Regions from separate parts of the Ensifer sp. R-19 genome, predicted to be linked through region 3. Evidence: predicted binding sites of a transcription regulator. Region 3 holds the regulator's gene; each other region holds the start of a gene.
The links. The regulator LexA, encoded in region 3, represses DNA repair genes until DNA is damaged. The targets are predictions, from matches to a motif close to TGTTCNNNNTGTGTTCNG.

Region 1 (5,206 bases), 950 kb from region 3:
CGGTGCACAGAGCGATCTGTTCACGAAGGCGCTTGGCGAAGTCAAGGCACGCCTGAACTAGTCCTCAGGACATTCCGGATTTGAAAAGCCCCGCCCTGTGCGGGGCTTTTTGTTTGGGCCATGCACCGGGTTTGGCTGCAGGCGCCGGCCTCCCGGGGTTACACCGGGCGATCGCTGAGACGATAGCGCGCATGCCCCCGGTTCACGGCGGGCCGCCTCACGCGGCGCCGGTGACCCCGTTAAAACTTTACGCGCGCGCATATTCGTCGGCGCGTGACCTTATGGGGGCACGCGCTGGTGTCTCAGACAAGATTTCTTCTGCAAACGGGCGAGACGGAGCCGGCGCTCCCAAGAACTGCTCAGCCGCTACTAGTCCCGCCGCAGAGGGCGAAAGCTCATGCGGTGCAGGGCGCAGGGACCATGCGTTTCTATGGCGCGCCGGTGGGTTACGGTCGCGTAGCCGGCATGGAGCGCAAAGCCGTAGCCGGGATGCGCGAGGTCGGCGCGAGCCATCATACGATCGCGCGTAACCTTGGCGACGATCGAAGCGGCGGCGATCGATAGCGACCGTGCGTCGCCCTTTACGACTGCCTTGGCATGGCATGAAAGCCCGGGCGGCACGTCGCGGCCGTCGACGAGTACGAAGCGTACGGTCGAGGGAAGACCCGCCACTGCGCGTCGCATCGCCTCCAGGCTTGCCTTGCGGATATCCGTGGCATCGATCGTGCCGGCCGAGGCCGAGGCGATCGATACCTCCGATGTCGCGAGGATTTCGTCGAACAGCTTCTCGCGCGCCTGCGCGCTGAGCTTCTTGCTGTCATCGAGGCCCTCGGGAATGGCGTCGGGATTGAGAATGACCGCGGCCGCTACGACCGGTCCTGCGAGCGGGCCGCGACCAGCTTCATCGGCGCCGGCGACCGGCCAATATCCATCACCTCTTGCCGAGAGTTCAAAACTGAAATCGGGTGCTTCGATGATATCGGGAAAAAGGGGAGAATCGGACGACCTGCGAGACATAAGTCTAATTCGCATGATCGACCGATTCTCTTCAAGCCCCCAGGTCCGAGTGCGGCGGCGGACGGGGGGGATGGCCGATGCCCCAGGCGGGGGCGGGGCACCGGAACTGTTTTGCGACCTTCTAGCGTTCACACCGGCTTGCCTGAGGGGCGGTGACGAAAACTCCCCCATTGCCCGGGCATCCTCGGTGCCTATCGCTGGCCACAAACCCGGAACAGCCATCACGCAGGCCATTCCGGAAAACCTTCAAAGAAGCGAGAGCTGCACCCCCGTTCCGAGCGGCGGCACGAACAGATCGTCGCGAAGCTGGCGGCGTGTCGGGTTGAAGCCGAGGCGCTTGGTGGCGAGATCGAAGCGGCGGCCGATCTGCCAGGCATAGGGGCCGGCGCCTTTCATGCGCTTGCCGAACTCGGCGTCATAGTCCTTGCCGCCACGCATGGAGCGGACGAGCGACATGACGTGGCGGTAGCGGTCCGGATAGTTGCGCAGAAGCCAGTCACGAAACAGCGGGCTGACTTCGAGCGGCAAGCGCAACAGCACATAGCTCGCCTCCGTCGCACCGGCCGTCCTTGCCGCTTCGAGAACCCGCTCGATCTCATGGTCGTTGAGCGCCGGGATGATCGGAGAGACGAGAACCCCGGCGGGGATGCCGGCCTCGGCAATGGCACGCATCGCCTCCAGCCGCTTGGGTGGCGTTGCGGCGCGGGGCTCCATTGTCCTCGCCAGCTTGCGCTCGAGCGTGGTGACTGAAATGCCGACCCGCGCCAGTCCCTTCTCGGCCATCGGCGCGAGAATGTCGATATCGCGGGTGACCATCGCCGATTTGGTGACGATCATGACCGGGTGGTTGGCGTCCCTCAGCACTTCGAGGATCTGGCGCATGATGCGCCATTCCTTTTCAATCGGCTGATAGGGATCGGTGTTGGTGCCGATGGCGATTGGCCTGACCTTGTAATCCGGTCGCGCCAGTTCGCGCTCCAGGAGCCGCGCGGCATCCGGCTTGGCGAAGAGCTTCGCCTCGAAATCCAGACCCGCCGACAGGCCCATGAAGGCGTGTGTGGGGCGGGCGAAACAATAGATGCAGCCGTGCTCGCATCCGCGATAGGGGTTGATCGAACGGTCAAAGGAGATATCGGGAGATTCGTTGCGGGTGATCACCGTCCGCGGCTTCTCGACCTGGACTTCGGTCTTGAAGGGGGGCAGATCTTCCAGGCTTTCCCAGCCGTCGTCGAAGCTTTCCCGCGCCTGCGGCTCGAAGCGGCCGGACGTGTTGAGCCCGGCGCCGCGTCCGCGGCGGCGGTCGATATCGATCCGCAAGCCTGTTGCGCTCATCATCGCTTCGGCGACATCTGCCGTATTGGCGGGCGCAAGCGCACCCTGCCTGATCTGAGACAGCTCGTTCATTGGAATCTCCCCGGAATCAGATCTTTGATCCCGTTTTGTTCTGATTATTTTCCTATCCCGAATACGAGAACAATTCAAGAACAAAAAGCGGGAGCAGTACGTTTGGAGTTTCGTGCTCCCCGGTTTGGTTTTCAGCCAAGCCAGCAGTGCGTGTAGCAATTGTGAGTGTGATGCGGTAGGACGGGCTATGCTGACGATCATCATGGAAACGCGGGACAACGAAGCCGAGCTGGTGCAGACGCTGTCGGTGCTCGTCGCCGGCGCCGTGGAGGGCCTCGTCAGTGATGTGATTGTCCTCGATCACGGCTCCAAGGACGGCTCGTCGCGTGTGGCGGAAGCGGCCGGCTGCCGCTTTCACGTCGATTGGAATCTCGGCGACGTCGTGCGTTCGGCGCGCGGCGAATGGCTGATGCTGCTCGAACCCGGTGCCCGTCCGATCGGCCGGTGGATCGACGAGCTTGCTGAATACGTCTCGCTCAACAGGGCGCCCGCGCGCTTCTCCGATTCCAGAATGCACCGCAAACCGTTCTTCCGCCGCCTGATCCGGCGAAGAAAGCCGCTGGAAACGGGTTTCCTGGTGAACAAACATGATGCGCTCGCAGCGGCCGATGGCAATCGATGCCTCGGCGACATGACGAATGTCCGGGCGGTCCGCAAACTCTCGACGGAGCTCGTTCCGGCCTGGGTCGTCACCGAAAGCAAGCCGACGCCGGGACGCTCCTGATCGCTGTGCACTAAAAAGGTGCCAGTCCCAGGGGACGGCACCTCAAGGTGGCTCTCAAATGACCTTGTCTGGTAAATTTCTTGCCGGGCAGCATTCTGGCTGCACGTCGTATCCCCTTGTTCTCCCCGCCCGGGGATATCGGCGGGGAGGCGTCTTTGCAGCCTGAAGAGAAACGTGCGGCGTCCGATCTTCGGTGGGCTGATGATCGGACGCTAAAGGCACGAAAAATGGCTGTCAGTTCCAAAGGTAACAGACGGGCCGAAAGTGCGATGGGACGTGGAGGATCCGGGCTTAACCGCGTTTGAGGTGCTCGTCGAGCCGGGGCATGATCTCGACGAAATTGCAGGGTATGTGCCGGTAATCGAGCTGCTGCTTCAATATGCCGTCCCACGCATCGCGGCAGGCGCCGGGTGAGCCGGGCAGAACGAAAATGAAGGTGGCGTTGGCAACGCCGCCAGTTGCGCGTGACTGGATCGTCGAGGTGCCGATCTTCTCGTAGGAGATCCGATGGAAAACCTCGGAGAAGCCGTCCATGCGCTTTTCGAACAGCGGCTCCAGCGCCTCCGGCGTCACGTCCCGGCCGGTGAAGCCCGTGCCACCGGTCGTGATCACCACGTCGATCGTCGGTTCGAGCGTCCAGGCCTTCACCTGGTCGTAAATCTGCGCCCGATCGTCCGGCACGATCGCGCGCGCTTCCAGGCGATGACCTGCGTCGCGCACCCGCGCCTCCAGCGTGTCGCCCGATTTGTCGTCGGCGAGCGTGCGGGTGTCGGACACCGTGAGGACAGCAATTCCGACGGGAACGAAGGGGCGTTTTTCGTCGATGCCAGCCATTCTACTTGCCTCTTCCTATCGTGTTGCAGGCGAGAACGTACCAGCCGGGCTGCGCCTCCGAAAGAGTACGCGCTGTCGCAGCCGCACGCTCACCGTTGTCGAAAATGCCGAAGCAAGTGGCGCCTGAGCCCGACATCCGAACCAGCAGGGCCCCGGCCTCCATCAGCGACTGGCAGACGTCGCCGATGACAGGCTGCAGCTGCTGCGCCGGCGGCTGCAGATCGTTGCGCATCGTTGCCATTGCCGCCAGCCACGCGTCGAGCGTTCCCGAAGCCTGAGGCAAAACGAGCGGCGCATTGGTCTTGTTCGCGAGCGTCCGGAACACCACCGGCGTCGAAACGGCAACGAGCGGATTGACCAGTACGAGGGGCAGGGATGGAAGGTCGGCAAGCGGCGTGATGTCCTCACCGATGCCTTTCGCCACGAGAGGAATGCCGGCGAGGCACATCGGTACGTCGGCGCCGAGCGCCAATGCCATTGCATCGAGGCGGGAGGGTTCGATCGCGGCGTGCCAAAGTTGGAGAAGCCCAAGAAGCGTCGCCGCCGCGTCGGCGGAACCGCCGCCGATGCCGGAAGCGAGGGGCAAATTCTTTTCGAGATGCAGATGAACAGGGCCGGCAGCGGCGAGGTTGCGGGACCGCAGTTCCTCACGCAGGACATCTCGCGCCTTTAGGACCAGATTGCCGCCCTGGGCGCTGGCATCCATTGGCAGTTCTGCGGCAAAGGGCCCCGACACGGTAAAGAGGTCGGCGTCTGCCGATGCAAAGCCGATCCGGTCGCCGCGATCGGCAAAGGTGACGAGGCTTTCGAGAAGGTGGTGGCCGTCGGCCCGCTGGCCGACGACGTGGAGCGCCAGATTGATCTTTGCGGGCGCCGCGCGCGTCAGCGTGAAGCCCGCGATGCCGTCATCAATCATGGATCGATCAGGACTTCTTGTCCGGCGCCGGCGCTTCCGCTTCCGGGGTCACCTTCTTCGGCGCGGTTTCCTTGGCATCGGCGGAGGCCGGAACCTCTTCCTTCAGCGGCGGCAGGCCGTTTTCGATCTTCGCCTTGATCTTCGGGATCTCGGCTTCCTCGGGCTTCAGCTCAAGCGTCTGTGTCCATTGGAACACCGCTTCGAGCTTGCGGCCGACGCGCCAGTATGCGTCACCGAGGTGATCGTTGATCGTCGGGTCGCCGGCCATCAGTTCAGCCGCTTTTTCCAGTTCCACCACCGCATCGTCGAAG
Region 2 (5,206 bases), 2.0 Mb from region 3:
CTTCGTGCTTCGCCATCAGGGTCTCCTCTCACCCATCATCCCGTCTTTATTGCGTTTTTCAGAGTATCCGCAAAAGAGCGCCGCTGACAATGTCTTTGTGCGTTGCGGCGACGCAAGTGCGAAATCTTGCGGTTGCGTCTTGGGTGACGGTTTTGTGGCACCGCATCAAGGCGTTTGACTTGCGCCGCGCGCTTTGCCAGTCTGCTTCCATTAGGCAAGAAAGATCTGAGGAAACGTCCCATGAGCAATCCCTCCATCGTGATCGCCAGCGCCGCCCGTACCGCGGTCGGATCCTTCAACGGTGCATTCGCCAACACACCGGCGCACGAACTCGGCGCCGCCGTCATCAAGGGCGTGCTCGAGCGCGCAGGCGTCGAGGCAGGCGAGGTCGACGAGGTGATCCTCGGCCAGGTCCTGCAGGCCGGCGAGGGCCAGAACCCGGCGCGCCAGGCGGCGATGAAGGCGGGTCTTCCGCAGGAGAAAACCGCCTGGGGCATGAACCAGCTCTGCGGTTCCGGTCTTCGTGCCGTGGCGCTCGGCATGCAGCAGATCGCAACCGGTGATGCGGATATCATCGTCGCCGGCGGCATGGAGTCCATGTCGATGGCGCCGCATTGCTCGCATCTTCGCGGCGGCGTGAAGATGGGCGATTTCAAGATGATCGACACGATGATCAAGGACGGTCTGACCGACGCCTTCTACGGCTATCACATGGGCATCACCGCCGAAAACGTCGCCCGCCAGTGGCAGCTCAGCCGTGAAGAGCAGGACGCCTTCGCGCTCGCCTCGCAGAACAAGGCCGAAGCGGCCCAGAAGGCCGGGCGGTTCGCCGACGAGATCATTCCCTTCATCGTCAAAGGCCGCAAGGGCGACGTCACCGTCGACCAGGACGAATATATCCGCCATGGCGCAACGCTCGACCAGATGACGAAGCTGCGTCCGGCCTTCGACAAGGAAGGCACGGTCACCGCCGGCAACGCCTCTGGCCTCAATGACGGCGCCGCGGCCACTCTGCTGATGACCGAAGCGCAGGCTTCCAAGCGCGGCATCCAGCCGCTCGCCCGTATCGTTTCCTGGGCAACGGCCGGCGTCGATCCGCAGGTCATGGGCACCGGCCCGATCCCGGCTTCGCGCAAGGCGTTGGCGAAAGCCGGCTGGGCGATCGGCGACGTCGAACTGGTCGAGGCCAACGAGGCTTTCGCGGCACAGGCATGCGCGGTCAACAAGGACCTCGGCTGGGATCCGTCGATCGTCAACGTCAATGGCGGCGCGATCGCCATCGGCCATCCGATCGGCGCTTCCGGCGCCCGCGTGCTCAACACGCTGCTCTTCGAAATGAAGCGCCGCGGCGTTTCCAAGGGGCTTGCAACGCTCTGCATCGGCGGCGGCATGGGCGTCGCCATGTGCGTCGAACGGCTCTAATCGGTTTGGCGGCATGAACAGCGCCAGGTGGGTTCCGTTTTCCCTTCTTCTGGCCGGTTCGCCGATCGTTTCCGCACATGCCAATCCCGCGCCTCTCGACGAGGCGCGGTTGGTTCAGTGCATGCTGGAACATACGACCTCGGACGACGAGGCCGTTTTCAAGGACATGATGGTTGCGGCCCCGAACGATGACAGTGGCGCTTTGAAAGCGTCGCTCGTTCAGCTCTCCAGTCTGATGATGAACCTCGCGCTCACCAAGTGCGAGGTGGGTATGTCAATGCTCGCGACGCCTCAGTTCCAGGCTGCCGCCGAGCTCTACGGACGACAGGTCGGCGAAAAGCTGATGAAGAAGGCCTTTGAGAAACTGAACTGATCAAGTGGGAGGCGTGCATGAGCAGGGTAGCATTGGTCACAGGTGGGTCGCGCGGCATCGGCGCGGCAATCTCCATCGCACTCAAGAATGCCGGCTACAAGGTGGCCGCAAACTATGCCGGCAATGACGAAAAGGCTGAGGCCTTCAAGCAGGAAACCGGCATCCCGGTCTACAAGTGGGATGTTTCCAGCTATCAGTCCTGCGCCGAAGGCATCGCCAAGGTCGAGGCGGATCTCGGCCCGGTCGAAGTGCTGGTCAACAATGCGGGCATCACCCGCGACGCGATGTTCCACAAGATGACGCCCGAGCAATGGGGCGAGGTGGTCGGCACCAACCTCACCGGTCTCTTCAACATGACGCATCCGATCTGGTCCGCCATGCGCGACCGCGGTTTCGGCCGCGTCATCAACATCTCGTCGATCAACGGCCAGAAGGGCCAGATGGGCCAGGCCAACTATTCGGCGGCCAAGGCCGGTGATCTCGGCTTCACCAAGGCGCTCGCCCAGGAAGGTGCGGCGAAGGGGATCACGGTCAACGCCATCTGCCCGGGTTATATCGGCACGGAAATGGTGCGGGCGGTGCCGGAGAAGGTGCTGAACGAGCGGATCATCCCGCAGATCCCGGTTGGCCGCCTCGGCGAGCCGGAAGAAATCGCCCGCTGCGTTGTGTTCCTGGCCTCCGACGACGCCGGCTTCATCACCGGCTCGACGATTTCGGCGAATGGCGGACAGTTCTTCGTCTGACCTTTTGATCTCATCATTGCTTTTGAACGGCGCCCTTCGGGGCGCCGTTTTTGTGTAGGGCGGAGAGAAGAAACGGCTGTTCCCCCGGCATTTGGACCCGAAGCTGCGCCCGTGATTCTGTTGCCGGCGCGCGGCGCAGACACTATATCTTGTGGAGAACAAAAGCGGAATGATGCGCGTATCACGAGTCGCCATCGGATCCTCCCGTATTGGTCGAGGGTGCTCGGTGCGATTCTCATTCTCTCTGCCCAGCGAATCTGCGATGAATTTCGTTAAAAATTTTCTAGGCTTTCCAGAGTCTTGGATTCGGAATCCTTTGACCTGTCTGGCAATGGGACAGCCAGAATTGAGGCGAGTCGTGGGCTCTAACACAAGCGCGCGGCGTCAGATTCAGCATGTGGTGCAACGTTCGGTGTTGAAATCTATATGTAGTCGTGAACATACAGTGAATCGCGATGAGTCTTCGATTCGTCGCCGATTCGTTCCATGGCTGTTCCTGTTCTCGATTGCGCCAACCACAACAGGTGGTGCAATGGGCTGGGAGACGCCGAACATGGTTTTAGTTGTCGGCGCCCCTTGCGTTTGGCTCGGTGCGTGGGCATGTGTTTGCCGCCAGCGTGAAAAGACGCTGTCGTAATTTCTGAATGCCCGGGATCGATGACGTGTCCGTTCACCCCATGATCCTGAGCGGCCGCGGCGTAACCGCGGTGCTCGGGCCAACCAATACCGGCAAGACGCACTACGCGATCGAGCGCATGATCGCGCATGATAGCGGCGTCATAGGCCTGCCGCTGCGCCTCCTGGCGCGCGAGGTCTATACGCGCCTGGTCGAAAGGGTCGGCCATCACAATGTCGCGCTGATCACTGGCGAGGAGAAGATCACTCCGCATCGCGCCCGCTATTCGGTCTGCACCGTCGAAGCGATGCCGCGCGAGACGACCGCGTCCTTCGTGGCGATCGACGAAGTGCAGCTTGCCGGCGATCTCGAGCGCGGTCACATCTTCACCGACCGGATCCTGCATCTGAGGGGGCGTGGCGAGACGCTGCTTCTGGGGGCTGCAACGATGCGGCCGATCCTGGAGCACCTCCTGCCCGGCATTACCGTCGTCGAGCGGCCGCGCATGTCGCAACTGCTCTATGCCGGTTCGAAGAAAATCACCCGCCTGCCGCATCGCTCGGCGATCGTCGCCTTCTCGGCCGACGAAGTCTATGCGATCGCCGAACTGATCCGTCGCCAGCGCGGCGGTGCCGCCGTCGTGCTCGGCGCGCTTTCGCCGCGCACGCGCAATGCGCAGGTGGCGCTCTATCAGGAAGGCGACGTCGAATATATGGTGGCGACCGACGCGATCGGCATGGGTCTCAACCTCGACGTCGATCACGTCGCCTTCGCGCAGGACCGCAAGTTCGACGGCTACCAGTTTCGCAACCTGAACCCGGCGGAACTGGCGCAGGTCGCCGGGCGCGCCGGGCGACATCTGCGTGACGGAACGTTCGGCGTCACGGGTCGCGTCGATCCTTTCGACAACGAGCTCGTCCATCGCATCGAGTCGCACGAGTTCGATGCGGTCAAGGTGCTGCAATGGCGCTCGAAGGCGTTCGACTATTCCTCGCTTACCGCCTTGAAGAAGAGCCTCGATGCCGCGCCGAAAGTTCCCGGCCTTGCCCGGGCGCTACCTGCGGTAGACCAGCAGGCGTTCGAGCATCTGGCCCGCTACCCGGAGGTCGTCGACATTACGACCAATGCCGAGCGCGTCGAAAAACTATGGGAAGCCTGCGCGCTGCCGGACTATCGGCGCATCACGCCCGCCCAGCACGCCGATCTGATCTCGACGATCTACGCGGATCTCGTTCGCCGGGGTACGGTGAACGAGGACTTCATGGCCGAACAGGTCAGGCGTGCCGATCACACCGACGGTGAGATCGACACACTTTCGGCGCGAATCGCGCAGATCAGAACCTGGACCTATGTGTCGAACCGGCCGGGATGGCTGGCCGATCCGACACACTGGCAAGAAAAGACGCGGGAAATTGAAGATCGATTATCCGACGCACTACATGAACGGTTGACGAAACGCTTTGTTGATCGCAGGACATCTGTGCTCATGAAGCGCCTGAGAGAGAATGCTATGCTGGAAGCTGAAATCAGTGTGAATGGTGATGTCTTCGTCGAAGGACACCACGTAGGACAACTAACCGGTTTCCGGTTTACGCTGGCGACCGGCGGCGACGGCCCGGATGCCAAGGCCGTGCAGGGCGCTGCCCAGAAGGCGCTGGCGCTCGAGTTCGAGGCGCGGGCCGCACGTCTGCACGCCTCGGGCAACAACGACCTGGCGCTTTCGTCGGATGGTCTCGTGCGCTGGCTCGGCGATCCCGTCGCCCGTCTGGCAGCGAGCGACCATGTCATGCGTCCGCGCGTCATCCTGCTTGCCGACGATCAGCTGCAGGCGAACGCCCGCGAGCATGTCGTGGCGCGCATCGAGCGTTTCGTGAACCATCACATCGGTACGGTGCTGAAGCCGCTCGACGATATCTCGCGCGCTGAAGACCTCGAAGGCCTCGCCAAGGGCCTTGCCTTCCAGCTCGTCGAGAACCTCGGCGTGCTCTTCCGCCGCGATGTCGCCGACGACGTGAAGTCGCTGGACCAGGACGGTCGCGCGTCGATCCGCAA
Region 3 (5,206 bases):
AATCGCGCAGGCTGAGGCTCGCCACCACGCGCCCTTCGAACGCCAGCGCCAGCGTGTTCTTGCGCACGAATTCGGTGAAGAAGTCGGTGTTGGAGAAGTTGACGACCAGAGCCTTCGAGCCTGTGAGGTCCACGCCGAACGCGACAGCCGGCCACTGGCGGCCACGGTCGAGCTGCAAGGCGACGTCATACTCCCTCTGCGGCTCGATCGATTTCCAGTTGGCATTGCCGATCGAAAGAAACGCCAGGTTCGCCGATCCTCTCGGATAAAAGCCGATTCGAAGGATCATTCCGCCGTCGTAGCTCGTGGCCGCATAGCACGAGCCGCCCAAGGACGGATCGGAGCCCACCGTCCAGGCATTGATCTCCTTCCAGATATTCGAACGCCCTTCTTCAGCAGCGGCCGCTCCCGCCGCCACCAACAGACAGAGAACCGCCAACGACAATCTACGCATGCAACCACCCCATTTTTCCCGCAACCTGTCGAGACGTGCGGCATCTTCACAACACGGATTTGTGCACGCCGGCAGCGAGGCCGCGACTTGGCGCAACCCAAGCGATTGCAGCGCGGACGGCGCGCCAGGCTGAGGCGGCTTCGCCGCTGCGTGCCCCTGGCGCAAAACGGCCACAGCCTGCACTCAAAGAGCTGTTGAACACATGACAGTGATCGCCAAGCTTGCTGGACTTCGGAACGAAAGCGCGGTTCACATCGTTAACCGCCCCGTAGTCCCACCCTTGCATCAAAGTGGACGATCACCGTGCTTGCCGCCCTGCTTCTCGCTTCGATAGTCGCGTCGCCTAATATGCCTGACGTCAAGCTCAGCGCCGCCACGGTGGACGAACTTCAGACCGATTTCGAGAGCGCCGTGCCGTGCCATCAGATCGATGGACGCAAGGTGTGGAAGGGTGCGATCGCGTTCTACATCCAGTCGTTCGTCTATGATGGCGACAGGCCGGTCGCGACCGATGCGGCGGATGCCGTACTTCCAGAAGACAACAGCGCCGAGACGGTGAAGGAATTCGAAGACGCCTGCGCCGCCACGCAGCCGGCCTAGCCTCTTTGCACAAAAACGCTCGCGATTCGTTCGAATCGCCGTGCCGTCGCGCAACGCGCTGCCCCACGGCCCTCCGTTTGGGCACGATCATCGCCCAAACCCGCTCTGCTCCCGTAAAAGTGACCAATCGACACGCACAGACGCGCCAATTGTCTGAATTCACGGAATTTTAGGCACTTGCGGAACACATATGGAACAGATAGTGTCTGTTCTTGATTTGTTTCACGCCTCTGGGAGCGACGTGCCATGCTGACCCGCAAGCAACAGGAATTGCTTCTCTTCATTCACGAACGCATGAAGGAGTCAGGCGTCCCACCATCATTCGATGAAATGAAGGATGCGCTCGACCTGGCGTCGAAGTCCGGCATTCACCGTCTGATCACGGCACTCGAAGAACGCGGGTTCATTCGCCGTCTGCCGAACCGAGCCCGCGCGCTCGAGGTCATCAAGCTTCCGGAAGCCTACGCGTCAAGCCAGCAGCAGCCCCGCCGCGGCTTCTCGCCCAGCGTGATCGAGGGCAGCCTCGGCAAGGCGCCAGCGGCCGCTCCTGCCGCACCGCCAAAGCCCACGCCCGTGGCCGACAACACATCGGTTTCCGTCCCGGTCATGGGCCGCATCGCTGCCGGTGTGCCGATCTCGGCGATCCAGAACAACACGCACGACATTACCATACCGCTCGACATGATCGGCAACGGCGAACACTACGCTCTCGAAGTCAAGGGCGACTCGATGATCGAAGCCGGCATCTTCGACGGCGACACGGTGATCATCCGCAATGGCAATACGGCCAATCCCGGCGATATCATCGTGGCGCTCGTGGATGATGAGGAAGCGACGCTGAAGCGCTTCCGGCGCAAGGGCGCATCGATCGCGCTCGAAGCCGCGAACCCTGCCTACGAAACAAGGATTTTTGGGCCCGATCGGGTGAAGATCCAGGGCAAGCTCGTCGGGCTGATCCGCCGCTACCACTGATTCCGAGGGAAACCTGGCATCCGACCGAGCCTCGCCACCGCTTGCGGCTGCGAGGCTCTGTTTATTGAAGGCGACCTGAAGGCACGCCTCTTACTCGTGGATGGTGTACTCGCCGAGCTCGCAGAGGTCCTGCATGTCTTCGGTCGTATCGAGGCCGGAGCCTTCTTCGAACTCGAAGCGCATGTCGTACTTGCAGACCTCCCGGCCGTCGGCGATGGTGATCTCCATGTCTTCCCCTGGGTTCAGCACCTGCCGGCCGAAAACATCGTCTTCCCACTCATTGACGCCCACAGGCGACGTATAGAAGTTCGTCAGCACTGCGTTGGTGTTGTTCTTCAGCTTGAAAACCAGATCCTCTGCCTGCGCCTCAAATGTGGTCGCAGCGAAGAGGGCCAAGGCCGTCAGGACAAGTTTCGTCTTCATATATGCGATTGCCTCCGTTTTGATGATGACGGACGCTACCGATGCGGCTGATGTCAGCGGAGTCATCGTTCCCCCTCTACCGATTTCACCGAAGCGATAAGATCCGATAGTGGCTTAGAAGACGTGGCTTGTGCGGGCGTGTGGAGGCAAACACACACAATCGCTCTGCCCTGAGGCAGAACGTCTATCCGCACTAAAATGAGGTGAGAGTTATTGGAGGCCTCGCCCGGAATTGAACCGGGGTACAAGGATTTGCAGTCCTCTGCGTCACCACTCCGCCACGAGGCCTCACAGCTCGGATAACCGAGCGTTGGCGCGGATTTAGAATGATTGCAGAAAAACCGCAAGAGGCATTTTCCGAAAAACGCGCCGTCGATTTGTAAGACGGATACTTTCCACAGAGCGATCGCGAACCTCCGCCGATCGCATCTGGGGTGGCCTCAACACCAGGGCGTCGCGTGTCCTGTCCACGGCCGCACCAGCCCCTCGGATACGAGCACACGCCCGATAGACTGGTCGCCGCGGGTGACCAGCCGCAGCTTTTCACCGGCCTTGGCATCCTGACGGCCGCTCGCCGTTTCCAGCCTGAAGTCACCCGCATTCAACAATTCGCGCAGGCGCTGCTTGGCATAGAAGCCGCGCGAACGTTCCTTGTCGCAGCTTGCCTGGCGAATACGCGGCGCCTCGACGTCTGCGACGCGGATCGTTTCGCCGTGGTACAGGAAGGTGGCGCCGTCGATCACGCAGTTGTCGTTGCGAATCCCGCAGAAATAAAACTGATCCGTGCGAACGGATGCCGTCTTCACTTCCTCACTGGGCCGCACCACGGGTGTCGGCGCCTTGGCGCCGACGTCAACGGACGGCACCGGAGCGGCAAGGGCAACTCTTGTCACCGGATTCGGCTTCCGCTTCTCCGCCTGTTGCGCGGGACGCTCGTCCGCTTTCTGCGCGACACGAACGGGCTTCGGCCTCGACTCGTGTCGGGACGTGGACGCGACCACGTCCGATACCACCGGCCAATGTTTCAGTTCGGCGCGATGATCGTAAGCGACCACGCCGCCGACAGTGAGTGCGGCGGCCAGATACCACGGCGCCATACCGCCTTGTTTGCCCCTGCTCCGACCGGAATTCCGGCTTCGACGTTTCGTAGTGGCTTTGGCCATGCGTTCCCATCCTGATTCGCGACCGCATTATGCGTTTGATGGGTTGCCGAAAAGTTTTCGGCGGCCTCCCTCAACAAAGGGTTCAGCCGCTTCGCTGGGAATCAATTGGCAGAGAATCGAAGCCGAGGCATCCGGGACGGTTGACCGCAATAGCTCCGGTTCACGAGCCGTTCGAAGAATCGGCTCGTCCGCGCCAGCGCGCCCACCAAACAGCCAGGCGACGCCGGCGACGGCGGACGGATGGGATATCGTGCGAAAGCACGATGAGGCCCAGCGGTATCATCCAGAAGCCGAGCACCGGCAGAAAGCCAAGAAAACCAAAGAACACCAGAAGCGAGCCCAACAGGATACGCAGCAGTGGCGATTCCGGCAGCGTGATGCGCCACTTCCCGAGCACGATCTGACGCGTCTGCGGATCAATCCCGAAATGCGGCTGCTTCCTGTTTTTATTCATCATTCCCTATCCGGCATCTTTTCCCACAATTGGGGACTTCTCCACAGCCTCGCAACCGAACTTGTCATTTTTTTTGAAAAAACCGCTTGGCAAATCGGAAAAGCATGCGTATTAGCAGCCTCACTTCTGAAGCGCACAGCGAAACAGCGGCGCGGATGATCCCTGGTAGCTCAGCGGTAGAGCATTCGACTGTTAATCGACAGGTCGCCGGTTCGAATCCGGCCCGGGGAGCCAGTTTCAAAAAGAGCCATTTGCAGAAAATGCGAATGGCTCTTTTTCATTTTGCACCTAAGTTCCCTCGGTGATCAATCCCAGTCCTAGACGGCACCTATGACAAACGCGGCGCCCATCATCGTCTGGTTCCGCAAGGACCTGCGCCTTGGCGACAACAGGGCCCTTGCGGCTGCGGCCAATGAGGCTGCCGTCATTCCGCTCTATATCCGGGAGCCGAACGAAAGCGGCAACGGTCCGCTGGGCACGGCGCAGCAATGGTGGTTGCACCATTCGCTGGAAGTGTTGGAGGCTCGACTGGGCCGGCTCGGCTCGCGACTCATTCTCCGCTCCGGCGACCCACTGGACGTCCTCAGCGAAGTGTCGCGCCTATCGGGAGCGAAGCGTGTCCATTGGAATCGCCGCTACGACCCGTGTGGCATTGCCACCGATACGGCCCTGAAGAAAGCACTCGCAGCTCAGGGCATCGCGGCCGAGAGCTTTGCCGGGCAATTGCTGCACGAGCCCATGCGCTTGTTGACGACGACCGGTGGGCCCTATCGCGTGTTCACGCCTTTCTGGCGCGCGCTCGAAGCGAAGGTTGAGCCGGCTCCACCGATCGACGAGCCGCAAAAGATCGCGACGCCGGAAAGCTGGCCCCCTTCAGAACAGCTTGACGCGTGGTCGCTTCTGCCAACGAAACCGAACTGGGCAGCGACGTTCAGCGAAATATGGGCGCCGGGGGAAAAAGGCGCGACCACTCGCCTCGACGAATTTATCGACGAAAAGCTTGCAGACTACAAAGTGCGCCGGGACCGTCCAGAGGCTGACGGCACATCCCTGCTCTCTCCTCACCTCGCCTTCGGAGAAATCTCGCCGGCGCAGGTCTGGCACGCGACGCAGGGAATCGAGACCGATGGCGGTGAAGGT

Region 1: the regulator LexA is predicted to act here: its motif matches at 2,487-2,504, upstream of ACN9MO_RS02440 (PA0069 family radical SAM protein).
Region 2: the regulator LexA is predicted to act here: its motif matches at 3,019-3,036, upstream of ACN9MO_RS17055 (helicase-related protein).

Annotation. Positions count from the first base shown of each region.
Region 1 is NZ_CP184569.1:523,077-528,282, forward strand. Features, by position in the region: gene ACN9MO_RS02430 (F0F1 ATP synthase subunit B) at 1-61, shown strand, start outside; gene ACN9MO_RS02435 (ribonuclease HII) at 370-1,017, opposite strand; gene ACN9MO_RS02440 (PA0069 family radical SAM protein) at 1,264-2,421, opposite strand; gene ACN9MO_RS02445 (hypothetical protein) at 2,609-3,145, shown strand; gene moaB (molybdenum cofactor biosynthesis protein B) at 3,437-3,979, opposite strand; gene ACN9MO_RS02455 (4-(cytidine 5'-diphospho)-2-C-methyl-D-erythritol kinase) at 3,981-4,895, opposite strand; gene ACN9MO_RS02460 (tetratricopeptide repeat protein) at 4,903-5,206, opposite strand, start outside.
Region 2 is NZ_CP184569.1:3,517,278-3,522,483, reverse strand. Features, by position in the region: gene phaR (polyhydroxyalkanoate synthesis repressor PhaR) at 1-16, opposite strand, end outside; gene ACN9MO_RS17070 (acetyl-CoA C-acetyltransferase) at 241-1,422, shown strand; gene ACN9MO_RS17065 (hypothetical protein) at 1,436-1,795, shown strand; gene ACN9MO_RS17060 (beta-ketoacyl-ACP reductase) at 1,813-2,538, shown strand; gene ACN9MO_RS17055 (helicase-related protein) at 3,216-5,206, shown strand, end outside.
Region 3 is NZ_CP184569.1:1,477,856-1,483,061, reverse strand. Features, by position in the region: gene ACN9MO_RS07300 (hypothetical protein) at 1-628, opposite strand, end outside; gene ACN9MO_RS07295 (hypothetical protein) at 758-1,054, shown strand; gene lexA (transcriptional repressor LexA) at 1,301-2,026, shown strand; gene ACN9MO_RS07285 (hypothetical protein) at 2,117-2,449, opposite strand; tRNA gene ACN9MO_RS07280 (tRNA-Cys) at 2,664-2,737, opposite strand; gene ACN9MO_RS07275 (thermonuclease family protein) at 2,890-3,612, opposite strand; gene ACN9MO_RS07270 (hypothetical protein) at 3,773-4,069, opposite strand; tRNA gene ACN9MO_RS07265 (tRNA-Asn) at 4,226-4,300, shown strand; gene ACN9MO_RS07260 (cryptochrome/photolyase family protein) at 4,397-5,206, shown strand, end outside.